2 regions of the Pikeienuella piscinae genome follow, and region 2 is predicted to be linked to the other one. Evidence: riboswitches for the same ligand, from Rfam matches in the RefSeq annotation. Region 2 holds a riboswitch; the other holds the start of a gene.

Region 1 (4,265 bases), 1.8 Mb from region 2:
GATCGAGCGCGCCGAGGCCCGCCGCGCCGCAGCCGCCGACGCGCTCGCGGAGGCGGAGACGCACGCCCGCGCCGCCGAAGCCGCAGCGCGTGAGGCCGAACGCGAAGCCTCCGCCGCGCGGGAAACCCGCGCCCGCCGCGAAACCCAGAGCGAGGCCGCGGCCGAGCGGGTGCGCGAAGCGGCCACCCGTATCCGCGAGGAAATGGAATGCGCGCCCGAGGCGCTTCTCCAGCGCATCGACGCCGCCGGGGACCTCCCCGCCGCCGAAGCGCTGGAGATCGAGATCGCCCGGCTTCGCCGCCAGCGCGACAGCCTCGGCGCGGTGAACCTCCGGGCGGAGGAGGACGCCGCCGCCGCCAGCGAGGAACGCGACGCCCTCGCCCGTGAGAAGGGCGACCTCGAAGCCGCCATCGCGAAGCTCCGCCACGCCATCGCCGAGTTGAACGGAGAGGGGCGCGAGCGCCTTCTCGCCGCGTTCGATGAGGTCAACAGCAGCTTCTCCACCCTCTTCAAGCACCTTTTCGGCGGCGGCGAGGCCAATCTCGTGCTGGTCGAGAGCGACGATCCGCTGGAGGCCGGACTGGAGATCATGTGCATGCCGCCGGGCAAGAAACTCTCCACGCTCTCGCTGCTTTCGGGCGGTGAGCAGACGCTGACCGCTCTCTCGCTGATCTTCGCGGTATTCCTGGCCAACCCGGCGCCGATCTGCGTTCTCGACGAGGTCGACGCGCCGCTCGACGACGCCAATGTCGGGCGGTTCTGCGACCTGCTGGACGAGATGACCAGGCGGACCGAGACCCGCTTCCTGATCATCACCCACCACGCCGTCACCATGAGCCGGATGGACCGGCTGTTCGGCGTCACCATGGCCGAACAGGGCGTCAGCCAGCTCGTCTCCGTCGATCTGAAACTGGCCGAGGCGATGGTCGCCGGCTAACCTTTCCTTCGCGCCGCCGCTCCGCTACATGGCGGGCTGAAGGAGCGTCCGATGTCGTTCAACACCTATGGTCGCATGTTCCGCGTCACCACCTGGGGCGAAAGCCACGGGCCCGCGCTCGGCGCGACGGTCGACGGCTGCCCGCCCGGCCTGCGGCTGGAGCCGGGAATGCTTCAACACTGGCTCGATCGGCGCAAACCCGGCCAGAACAAATACACCACGCAGCGCCGCGAGGCCGACGAGGTAGAGATACTCTCCGGCGTCTACGAAGGCGTGACGACCGGAACACCGATCCAGCTGATGATCCGCAACACCGATCAACGTTCAAAGGATTATTCGGAGATCGCGGAGAAATTCCGCCCCGGCCACGCCGATTACACCTACTGGATGAAATACGGCGTGCGCGATCCGAGAGGCGGCGGCCGCTCCTCGGCGCGCGAGACGGCGGCGCGGGTCGCGGCGGGCGGCGTCGCGCGCGAAGCGCTGAAAGCGCTGCTCCCCGACCTCCGCATTCGCGGCGCGATGGTGCGGATGGGCGCGCATGAGGCGCGCCGGGAGAACTGGGACTGGGCCGAAGTGGAGCGCAATCCGTTCTGGACCGGCGACGCCAGGGCCGCCGCGCTCTGGGCGGATTACCTCGACGGTCTGCGCAAATCCGGCTCCTCCATCGGCGCCGTGATCGAGGTCACCGCCTCCGGCGTTCCCGCCGGGCTCGGCGCGCCCATCTACGCCAAGCTCGACGCCGACCTCGCCGGCGCGATGATGTCGATCAACGCCGTCAAGGGCGTCGAGATCGGGGCCGGAATGGGCGCGGCCGAGCTGACCGGCGAAGAAAACGCCGACGAGATGCGGATGACCCAGGGCGGGCCGGTCTTCACCTCCAACCACGCCGGCGGCGTCCTCGGCGGCGTCTCCAGCGGCCAGGACGTAGTCGTCCGCTTCGCGGTCAAGCCCACTTCCTCGATTCTCAGCCCCCGCGCCACAGTCGACAAGGCCGGGCGGGAGACCGAGATCGTCACCAAGGGTCGGCACGACCCCTGCGTCGGCATCCGCGCCGTGCCGGTGGGCGAGGCGATGATGGCCTGTGTTCTGCTCGATCATGTCCTGATGCATCGCGGCCAGATCGGCGACGGCGGCGGCGAGGTCGGCTAAGCCACCGGCGACAAGCTCCCGGGCCTGACCCAGAACCCCGACAGCACAGCCCCGCCTCACAAGGTCCCGGCTCACGGCCGGGAAACCGGGGAACGAGCGGGCGGACCATGCGACCTGAAACCCCCGAATACCGCGCCATCGCGAACACGGTTTTCGAATTTCTTTACTTTTCAGATGTTTGACCCCCTTATCGCGCGCGATAACATGCGATAGCCACGCCGCCCCCGCGCCCGCTTTCCCCTCTCATTGACCCGGCTCGGCGCCCGGCCTAGTGTCCCCCTCGCCTCGGGGGGCCGCGTCAGCGGCTGAGATGCGTCAAGCGAACCCGTTGAACCTGACCCGGATCATGCCGGCGTAGGAAAGGCCAGAGAGTTCCTCTCACGCTCTTCTTGCGCCGCAACAGAGGAGTCGAGCGTGATCAGAACCTCCCTCACCACGGCGGTTTTCGCCCTCATTCTCGCGGGTGGCGCGAATGCGACCGAGAAACTGACCGTCTACACCTATGACAGTTTCGTCACGGAATGGGGCCCGGGCCCGAAGATCGAGGCGAATTTCGAGGCGGTCTGCGACTGCGATCTCGAATTCGTCGCGGCCGGCGACGGCGCCGCTCTTCTCGGTCGGATCAAGCTGGAAGGCGCGGCGACAGAGGCCGATATCGTCCTCGGCCTCGACGCAAATCTCGCCGCCGACGCGGCGGCGACCGGCCTCTTCACCCCGCACGGATTGACGCCCGAAACCGATGTACCCGGCGGCTGGGCCGACCCTGTTTTCCTTCCCTATGACTGGGGCTGGTTCGCCTTCGTTTACGACAAGACCCGGCTCGCAACGCCCCCTGGAAGCCTCGCGGCGTTGCTCGACGCGCCCGATGACGTGACTATCGTCATCCAGGACCCGCGCTCCTCGACGCCGGGCCTCGGGCTGCTGCTCTGGGTCAAGCAAATCTACGGCGACGAAGCCGGCGCTGTCTGGGAACGGCTCGCGCCCCGCATCGTCACCGTCACCAAGGGCTGGTCGGAAGCCTATGGCATGTTCCTGGAGGGCGAGGCGGCGATGGCGCTTTCCTACACCACCTCGCCGGCCTATCACGCCATCGCCGAGAGCGACGACACTAAGGCCGCCGCGATCTTCTCCGAGGGCCATTACATGCAGGTCGAAATCGCCGGCAAGCTGGCGGCGACCGACCAGCCCGCGCTCGCCGACCGGTTCCTCGAATTCATGCTCACCGACGGCTTTCAGGCGGCGATCCCGGAGACCAACTGGATGTACCCGGCGAAGACCCCCTCAGCCGGCCTGCCGGAAGGGTTCACCACCCTGCCCCGACCGCAGAAAACGCTGATCTACCCGGTGTCGGAGGCGAAATCGGCGCGCGACGCCGCGCTCGCCGAATGGCTGGAGGCGCTCAGCAAGTGAGCGCGGGCCGCGTCCGCCTCCATCCCGCCGTCGCGATCAGCGGTGGGGCGGCGCTCGCGCTGGTGCTCGCGCTCACCATCGGCGCGGTCGCGGTGCTCGCGGTCTCGGCCGAGGCGGGGGCCGGGCTCTCCGCGCCGGACTGGCGGGCGCTGCGTTTCACCACACTGCAGGCGTTCCTTTCGGCGCTGATCTCCGTCGCCCTCGCCATCCCGCTCGCCCGCGCGCTCGCCCGGCGGCGGTTCCGGGGACGCGGCGCGGTGGTCAGCCTTCTCGGCGCCCCCTTCCTGCTGCCGGTCATCGTCGCCATTCTCGGTGTCGTGGCGATCTGGGGGCGCTCCGGGATGGTCAGCCAGGCGTTGCTCGCCGTCGGCTTCGGGCGGCTCGACATTTACGGGCTGCCGGGGGTGCTGATCGCGCATGTCTTCTTCAACCTGCCGCTGGCGACGCGGATGCTGCTGCAGGGCTGGGCGGAAATTCCGGCGGAGCGCTGGCGGCTCGCGGCGCAGCTCGGCGTCGAAGGGCCCGCACTGTTCCGACTACTGGAATGGCCGGCGCTCCGCGCGGCGGCGCCCGGCGCCTTCGCCCTCATCTTTCTCATCTGCGCCACCAGCTTCGCCGTGGCGCTGGCGCTCGGCGGCGGGCCGCGCGCGACGACGCTGGAACTGGCGATCTATCACGCAATGCGCTTCGACTTCGACCTCGGCCGCGCGGCGCTGCTGGCCGGGCTGCAATTCGCGCTTTGCCTCGGGCTCGCGCTCTTCGCGGC
Region 2 (4,265 bases):
GCCGCCAGCTCCGATCATGCAGACCGGCCCGGGCGCGGCGGCGCCGCGGATATGCAGATAGGCCGCGACGAAGCCGGTATGGTCGGTGTTCGCGCCGCGCGGCCCCTCCGCATCGAAAATCACCGTGTTGACGGCGCCGAGACGGCGGATCAGCGGATCGTCGACCCGGACTTTCGCCGCCGCGCGCTCCTTGTAGGGATAGGTGATATTGACGCCGCGATAGCCCCTGGCCGGACAATCGGCCAACACGCGGTCGAAATCGACGCCTATCTCATGTGGGACCAGCCGTTCATAGCGCACATCCAACCCGGCCAGCAGTCCGGCGAGTTCGTGAAACGCCGGCGCCCTCGACGCCGCGATGTTATCGCCGATCAGGCCAAGGAGGATATCGGGCATGGAATGACCCCTTCGAAGCGGCTCGGACGCAATCTAGGCGTGTTCGGCGTCGAGAGCGATGGCGGCCTGATCAGGCCCTCCGTACGCCGAGCGTGGCGAGCGTGAGGCCGAAGGCGGCGACGCCGCAAAGCGCGATCACCGCGATCATCGGCGTCGCGGTTCCATCGAAGAACGGCCCGGCGGCGACGATCATCGCCCCGCCCGTCAGCATCTGCATCGTGCCGCCCAGCGAAGAGGCGAGACCCGCGATCTCGCCATGATCGTCAAGCGCCATCACCATCGTGGTCGGGATCACCAGCCCGAGCCCGGCGTTCCCGAAAAAAAGGCAACCGACCACGAGCGGCAGGGTCGCGCCCACGGTCAGCGCGATTCCCAGCAGCGCCAACGAGAAAATCGCGAAAAGCCCGGTCCCGAGCCGGATCACCCGCGCCAACCCGATTCGCGACGCCAATGGCCCCGCCGCCTGCGAGGCGCTGAAGAAGCCGACCGCGTTGATCGCGAACGCCAGCGAAAACCCGGTCGGGCTGAGCCCGAACTCGCCCGTGTAGACGAACGCCGCGGAGGCGAGAAAGACGAAGAAGCTGCCCATCCCGAAGGCCCCAATGAAGGTCAGCCCCATGAAGCGCGCATCGGTCAGAAGCCGGCGCGCGCCGGCAATGAGCGAGCGCATGTTGACCGGTCTCCGGCGCGGCGCGGACAGGGTTTCCGGCAGCATCGTCGCGGTCATCGCGAGACTGATCAGCGCGCCGGCGAAGAGCGTCGCGAAAATCACCCGCCAGCCGGCCAGCGCGATGACCGCGCTGCCGGCCAGCGGCGCCAGCATCGGCGAAATCGAGATCACCAGCATGATCAGCGCCATCAGCTTCGTCGCCTCGGCCCCGGTGTGCATGTCGCGGATGATGGCGCGCGGCAACACCATCAGCACCGCCCCGCCGAGGCCCTGAAGAAAGCGCCAGGCGATCAGTTCATCGACGCTTCCCGCGAGCGCCGCGCCCGCCGAGCCGATGAGGAATATCCCGACGCCGACATAGATTGGCGGCTTTCGTCCGGCCTGATCGGCCCAGGGCCCATAGACCATCTGGGCGATTCCGAAGGCGATGAAATAGGCGGTGATGGTCGCCTGCACCGCGGTTTCGCGGACGCCGAGATCGAGGGCGATCGCCGGCATCGCGGGAAGATACATGTCGATCGCGAAGGGCCCGACAAGAGCCAGCGTCCCGAGCACGAGCGCACTACGCCAAAGACTGGACGACATGAATGCTCCTGAACGCGGGCGCCAACGTGGTTCCGACCGCGCCGCGAATCGGAAGATTTCGTGGGACAGTATCAACCCGACGCCGGACGGCAAGCGGCCCGGCCGCGCGCGCCGCGCCGCACACCGACGGCCCGCGCGTCGCCGCCAACTTGAGGGGGTTTACGAGGCGCGCGGCGTGGGCCACATTGAACGCCGTGACAGGGGCGTCCGCGATAGCGGGCTGAGAAGCACCCTTTGAACCTGACCTGGACCATACCAGCGGAGGAAGTCGCGGAAGAGCATCCTAGCCCGGCTGTTCCCCCCGCCGTCTCCGCAACGAAGGAGGCGACTTATGAAAACGCCGGGAGCCCTGCTGGAAGCGATGCGCGAGACGGCGCCGCTGGTGCAGAACATCACCAATTTCGTCTCGATGAACGTGATGGCGAACGTGTTGCTCGCCGCAGGCGCGTCGCCGGCGATGGTCCACGCGCGTGAGGAGGCCGCCGAGTTCGCCGCCCTAGCGAGCGCGCTTACGATCAATATCGGCACGCTTTCTCCCCCCTGGGTCGACGCGATGAAAGCCGCCGCGAAGACCGCCAGCGACGCCGGCAAGCCCTGGGTGCTCGACCCGGTGGCGGTCGGGGCCACCAGCTACCGGCGCCAGACCGGCGCGGAGCTTCTCGCGCTCAGACCCGGGATCGTGCGTGGAAACGCTTCGGAAATTCTCGCGCTCGCCGCGGAGGGCGGAGCGGGAAAGGGCGTTGACAGCGGCGACACGGTGCAGACCGCGGAGGCGGCGGCCCGCGCGATCGCGGGTGAAACCGGCGGCGTCGTCGCCGTCACCGGACCGGAGGACTTTGTCACCGACGGCGCGCGCGTGGCGCGGGTCGACAACGGGCATGCGCTGATGCCGAAGGTGACAGCGCTCGGGTGCGCGCTCACCGGGGTGGTCGCCGCGTTCGCGTCGACGGCGGAGGACCCCTTCGAGGCGACCGTCGCCGCGCTGGCGTTCTATGGCCTCGCCGGCGAAAAAGCCGCGGCGCGGGCCGAAGGACCCGGCAGTTTCGCCGTCGCCTTCCTTGACGCGCTCGCCACGGTCGACGGGGCGACGCTCGACGCGGGCGCGCGGATCGCATGAGGCGGCGTCTCGATCTTTCGGTCTATTTCATCACCGATCCGTCCGCCCGGCGCGGGGTCGAGGAAGCCGCCGTCGGCGCCGTCCGCGGCGGCGTAAGGACGGTCCAACTCCGTGACAAGACGATGCCGGACGCCGACTTCACCGCCCTCGGTCGCCGGCTTCACGCCGCGCTGGCGCCGTTCGGCGCGGCGTTGATCGTCAATGACCGCGCGCATCTTGCCGCGGAGATCGGAGCCGATGGCGTTCATGTCGGCCAGACGGACGCCGCCGTCGCCGACGTCCGCGCGATGATCGGGTCGGACGCGATTCTCGGCCTCTCCATCGAGAACGCCGGTCAACTGGCCGCCGTCGACCCGGCGATGGTCGACTATCTCGGCGTCGGCCCGATCCGCGCCACCGCGACGAAGCCCGACCATGCGCCGCAGATCGGGCTGGCGGAATTCGCCGTCATTGCGCGCACCGCGCGGCTTCCCTGCGTCGCCATCGGCGGCGTCACCGCGCGGGACGCCGCACCGATCCGCAGCGTGGGTGGCGCAGGGCTCGCAGTCGTTTCCGCAATCTGCGACGCCGACAACCCGGAGCAAGCCGCGCGCGCCCTTCTCGACGCCTGGAGGCGACCATGATTCCCAATGTGCTGAGCATCGCCGGCTCCGACCCCTCGGGCGGAGCCGGCATCCAGGCAGACCTCAAGGCCATTGCGGCGAATGGCGGTTACGCCATGGCCGCGATCACCGCGCTGACGGCGCAGAACACGCAGGGCGTCACCGGCGTCGAAACGGTCGCGCCCGCCTTCGTCGCCGCCCAGATCGACGCGGTGTTTGACGACATACGCGTCGATGCGGTGAAGATCGGCATGATCGCCACAGCCGGGATCGCCGAGGCGGTCGCCACTGCGCTGATCCGCAACGGTGCCCGCAACGTAGTTCTCGATCCGGTCATGGTCGCAAAGGGCGGCCATCGGCTTCTCACGGATGACACGGTCGGGGCGCTTCGCGACCGGCTTCTGCCGCTTGCGGACATCGTGACCCCGAACCTGCCCGAGGCGGCCGCGCTTCTCGACGAACCCGAAGCTGTAGCCGCGGCGGAGATGGAGGCGCAGGCGCGCCGCCTTCGTCACCTCGGGTCGCGCGCCGCGCTGCTGAAGGGCGGTCATCTGACGGGCGCGCAAAGCCCCGACTGTCTCGCCGATCAGGCCGGCGAGATCCACTGGCTCGACGCCCCGCGAACGAAGACCCGCAACACGCACGGCACGGGCTGCACGCTTTCCGCCGCCCTCGCGACCCGGCTGGCCGGCGGGTGCGACGCGCCCGCCGCCGCCCGTGCGGCCAAGGACTACGTCTCCGGCGCGATCTCCGCCGCGGACCGCCTCGAAGTTGGCCGGGGCCATGGCCCTGTCCACCATTTCCACAAGCTCTGGAGAAATTCATGACCGATCACGGCTCGCCTCTTTTCGCCGCGCTTCGCGCCGACTGCCGACCGGACTGGGAGGCCTATACA

The links. Region 2 has a riboswitch for thiamine pyrophosphate ahead of thiM (hydroxyethylthiazole kinase). Riboswitches for the same ligand answer to the same signal wherever they lie in the genome.
Region 1: it holds a riboswitch for thiamine pyrophosphate, as region 2 does, so the genes downstream of both, thiB (thiamine ABC transporter substrate binding subunit) here and thiM (hydroxyethylthiazole kinase) in region 2, are expected to answer to the same signal.

Annotation. Positions count from the first base shown of each region.
Region 1 covers NZ_CP049056.1:3,405,264-3,409,528, reverse strand. The annotation lists gene smc (chromosome segregation protein SMC) at 1-937, shown strand, start outside; gene aroC (chorismate synthase) at 989-2,089, shown strand; TPP riboswitch at 2,366-2,467, shown strand; gene thiB (thiamine ABC transporter substrate binding subunit) at 2,507-3,499, shown strand; gene G5B40_RS16185 (ABC transporter permease family protein) at 3,475-4,265, shown strand, end outside.
Region 2 covers NZ_CP049056.1:804,309-808,573, forward strand. The annotation lists gene G5B40_RS03825 (shikimate dehydrogenase family protein) at 1-396, opposite strand, end outside; gene G5B40_RS03830 (multidrug effflux MFS transporter) at 467-1,651, opposite strand; TPP riboswitch at 1,841-1,935, shown strand; gene thiM (hydroxyethylthiazole kinase) at 1,983-2,768, shown strand; gene thiE (thiamine phosphate synthase) at 2,765-3,391, shown strand; gene thiD (bifunctional hydroxymethylpyrimidine kinase/phosphomethylpyrimidine kinase) at 3,388-4,197, shown strand; gene G5B40_RS03850 (TenA family protein) at 4,194-4,265, shown strand, end outside.